2 regions of the Cyclobacterium sp. SOCE241 genome follow, and region 1 is predicted to be linked to the other one. Evidence: riboswitches for the same ligand, from Rfam matches in the RefSeq annotation. Region 1 holds a riboswitch; the other holds the start of a gene.
What was found. A riboswitch is a leader RNA that binds a small molecule or an ion and turns the genes downstream of it on or off. The one in region 1 is predicted to bind S-adenosylmethionine.
Positions count from the first base shown of each region.

Region 2: another riboswitch for S-adenosylmethionine. It lies ahead of WG932_RS09075 (O-succinylhomoserine sulfhydrylase); the one in region 1 lies ahead of WG932_RS28980 (homocysteine S-methyltransferase family protein).

Region 1 is NZ_CP149779.1:5,698,367-5,700,572, reverse strand. Features, by position in the region: partial or broken gene metH (methionine synthase) at 1-244, opposite strand, end outside; gene WG932_RS28980 (homocysteine S-methyltransferase family protein) at 249-1,292, opposite strand; SAM riboswitch class I at 1,369-1,470, opposite strand; gene WG932_RS28975 (hypothetical protein) at 1,742-2,206, opposite strand, start outside.
Region 2 is NZ_CP149779.1:1,858,751-1,860,956, reverse strand. Features, by position in the region: partial or broken gene WG932_RS09075 (O-succinylhomoserine sulfhydrylase) at 1-1,067, opposite strand, end outside; SAM riboswitch class I at 1,186-1,287, opposite strand; gene WG932_RS09070 (SGNH/GDSL hydrolase family protein) at 1,530-2,180, opposite strand.

The DNA.
Region 1 (2,206 bases):
CGGCCTCCCCATCTAGCATGGCTTCATCCATACATACATCTAAGATTTGCGCTCCTCCTCGTACTTGGTCTAAGGCTACTTCAAGCGCTTCGTCATAGTTGTCATTCAATACAAGTCTTGCGAATTTCTTAGAACCTGTGACATTGGTACGCTCACCAATGTTCACAAAATTTAAGGATTCATTAAAAATCAGTGGCTCTAACCCTGATAATTGCAAGGTGGATATTTTAGTAGGTTTACTCATGAAATTAATCTTCTTCCGTTAAAACGTGTAGATTTCTTGGCGGATATTTACTTGCAGACTCGGCCAAAGCAGCAATATGTTCCGGAGTGGTTCCGCAGCAGCCACCAACAATATTGACCCAGCCTTCTTTTAAAAACAGGCTTACTTCCTTATCCATTTCTTCCGGACCCTGATCGTATTCTCCAAATTCATTGGGAAGGCCGGCATTGGGGTAAACACTCACATTGAAGGGGGACTTGTCTGACAAGACCTTTAAGTAGGGTCTAAGTTCAGCTGCCCCTAAGGCACAATTTAAGCCTACACTCAATAAGGGCACATGTGCAATTGATATTAAGAATGCCTCTGTGGTTTGTCCGGAAAGGGTTCTTCCGGAAGCGTCAGTGATGGTTCCCGAGACCATTATGGGAATGCCTCCTTCTGAAGGTTCCAAGGGTAATCCCCTCTTTTCATAAACTTCTTGAATGGCAAAAATTGCTGCTTTGGCATTTAAGGTATCAAATACCGTTTCAACCAAAAGGGTATCCACACCTCCATCCAATAACCCTTCTACCTGCTCCGCATAGGCACTGACCAATTGGTCAAAGCTTACAGCTCTGAAACCGGGGTCATTTACATCCGGAGATAGGGAAGCAGTTCTGTTGGTTGGCCCAATAGCTCCTGCCACAAATCTTGGTTTTTCAGGTTCGTCGGCGGAGAATTCGTCGGCCACTTCTCGGGCAAGCTTGGCAGACTCAAAATTGAGTTTATAGGCCAGTTCTGCAAGTCCGTAATCTTCCTGAGCAATTGTGGTACTGCTAAAAGTATTGGTTTCTACAATGTCTGCTCCTGCTTCAAAATAAGCTTTGTGAATCGCTTTGATGATATCCGGCCGGGTCAAAGACAGCAAGTCATTGTTACCTTTTAATGATTTTTTGACAGTGGCAAGTTCTTGATTTCTAAAATCTTCCTCCTTAAGCCCATATCTTTGGATCATGGTACCCATAGCACCATCCAATATCAAAATGCGCTTTTGTAATTGTTGAAGTAATAAGTTGGTTCTGTTTGCCATTTGAATCGTATATTAAAATAAAAAGCTTATACGAGCATGAACCGATGTAAAACTAGAGCATTTTTCTAACTTTTGCGGCTCATCTTTATCCGGCATTTCCGGAACGGGAATTAGCACCTTGTTAACTCAGGTTGCTAAGACATCATAGGGCCCTACCCTCCGTCTTTCTCGATAAGCGATTCAAAAGTAACATGAATTCAGTAAATAAGTTCTTTTTTTTGTGAAAATCTTTAATAACCTATAGAGATATAGGGTTTAATAAATCTCCTCAATCATAGAACCTAAACAAATAGGAGATGTAAATAGCTGTTATTTTTGAAATCTAATTTGTTTGAAGACTTTGACTAACAAATAAATATTGGTCGTAGTTTTATTTTTTAATATAAACTGCTAAAGCATAATGTACTGTCCTCGAAATATTTTCCTATCCCAACATCGCGAGGATTCCGTCAAGGCCTTATTCCAAGGCCAATTTGAAAATAGGGCCCGGCCATATAATTGGTCATGTTCAAATCTCCAAATTTATACTTATTTAAAGGCTGTTCGTAACCAGCATGTGCTGAGGAAACCATCCTAAACATCTTCTTAAATACAGGTATTGCATAAGCCACCATCACTTCGGATTTAGCCATTAACCCGCTGCTTTTTAAGTAACCATCGTAATCCGGCTCTTCAAACAAAGCAGGAAAATCCGGCTTATTATCTTTTGATAGTGTGTATCGGACATTCCCATAGCCTAAGCCGGCCATCACACCAAGTTCAAGATTTCTCATTTTGTAAAGCTGATAACCATAGTTCCCATACAACCTTACACTATTGAGTGTGTGGTCTTGATTTTCACTGGCCCTTCCAGAGTTGGCAATATTGAAAACATCAAAAGAATACAACCACCTGCGATTTCCTCCGATGATCTT
Region 2 (2,206 bases), 2.3 Mb from region 1:
TTCTTCTTCAGATAGCTTGCTATGAGTGGTAGAGGCAGGATGCGTCACGATGCTACGGGTGTCTCCTAGATTTGCTGTGACAGATATCATCTGCAATTGGTCAATAAATTTCTTGGCTCGGGATAACCCTCCCTTCAATGTCAGCGTGATTATACCGCCTCCATGTTTCATTTGTTTTTTGGCGAGATGAAACTGTGGATGAGAGGCTAGAAATGGGTATTTTACTACCTCCACTTCCGGGTTACCTTCAAAATATTGAGCAATTTTTAAAGCATTTTCACAATGCCTGTCCATTCTAACAGCCAGTGTTTCCATACTTTTGGCTAAAACCCATGCATTGAATGGGGACAACGATGGTCCAGTATGGCGCATAAAAAATTGCACTTCATCGATCAATTCTTTTTTGCCTAGAATAAGCCCCCTAAAACCCTTCCTTGCCCATCTATGAATTTTGTGGCGCTGTGGGTAACAATATGTGCTCCCCATTTTGCAGGTTGTTGTAAATAAGGGGTAGCGAAACAATTGTCGACCACGAGTACTAAATTATGGGCGTTGGCGAATTTAGCAATGTACTCCAAGTCAATAATCTCTAAACCAGGATTAGAAGGTGTTTCTATGAACAACATCTTGGTGTTGGGTTGTACCAGTTCTTCCCACTTATCTATATCTGAGATGTCTCCATAAGTATGGGAAATTCCCCATTTTGGAAATATTCGAGTTAGGAGTTGATGGGTAGAACCAAACAATGATCTTGAAGCCAAAACATGGTCTCCTTGTCTTAGGAGGGAAGCCATGCTGCCAAACATAGCAGCCATACCTGAAGCAGTAGTAATACCACTTTCGGTGCCTTCGGCAGCACATACTTTTTCTATTAGGTCACTGGTGTTAGGGTTGGCATACCTTGAATAAATATTGCCTTCAATTTCGTCTGCAAACATTTGTCTGGCTTGTTCTGCTGAATCAAAAACAAAACTAGAACTTAGGTACAGAGGTGCGGAATGTTCTCTCTGATCAGAGGAAGAAGTAGCAATCCTTACAGCTTGGGTTTCAAAATTTTTATAATTCATAAAAGAAGATTATCTAAAGGTGGGTACATGTGTTTTACCCTTCTTCAGTAAGATTGAAGAACAGCAAAATAAGTCTAGAAAAGTAAAGGTGGAGATTGTGTGTAATGTCATATTGTCTAATTTATCGTTCCCTTTATTGGGCAGGTATTGGCACCTTTCCTTGGTTGGAAGGTTGCCAGAGGTTCACAGAGCCTGATCTCTCGCCTCTTCTTTATAAATCAGTTTCCTGAATTTATTGCAAAGAAAACAAGGGGATTTCGATTTTCCAAATTCTCTCTTGTATTTATATTGGTTACTTTTCTGCTGGTGCCAGTTCTTAGGGTTAAAGAATATCTTTAAGTAAAAATAATCCCTTTACTATTGAATAGCCTAGCGATTCAATAGTAAAGGGAATAAATTTTAATCTCTTTCACAATGTTAGAACTCAGTTACTCGAGTGCCTCATATAGGTAATTGGCTTAATTATAAATACTTTTTAATGGTTTTTGCCCATATGGCATAACCTTTTTCATTCATGTGAAGGTTATCTTTGATAAAGATGTCATCCATAGGCTCTTTATCTTTATTAAGCATTGGCTTCCATAAATCAGCATATTTCATGTACTTTTCACTTTTAGTAAATTTTTTTAATTTTTTGTTCAACTCAAGGTACTGGTCAGCAAGCTTCCATCGTGCAACACTTGGTTTTGGACTGATGATAACGATTTCTGTTTCAGGCAATGCTTCATGGATTTTACTTGTAATCAGATTGAAGGTCATTAGTATTTCATCAGTGGACTTACCTGAGGAAATGTCATTGTCTCCTTCATAAATAAAAACTTTGGTAGGTTTATAATCCAAAATAAGTTCATCAATATAGTATAGCAAGTCACTAGCCTGAGACCCACCAAATCCTGCATTGATAACATTGTGTTGTGGAAAGTCTTCCTGCAGGCTTTTCCACATTCTTATGGTAGAACTACCTGTGAAAACGATACTATTCAAATTTTCCTGAATAGGATTGTCTTGATGGATTTTCTCCACCTGTCCTTTAAATCTCGTAGGGTCTTGGGCAAAAACTGTGGTAGAAATAAAAAGTAAAACAGCTAAGAAAGCGAAATTATAATTTTTCATATTTGGTTATAGATTTTATTGTCTAA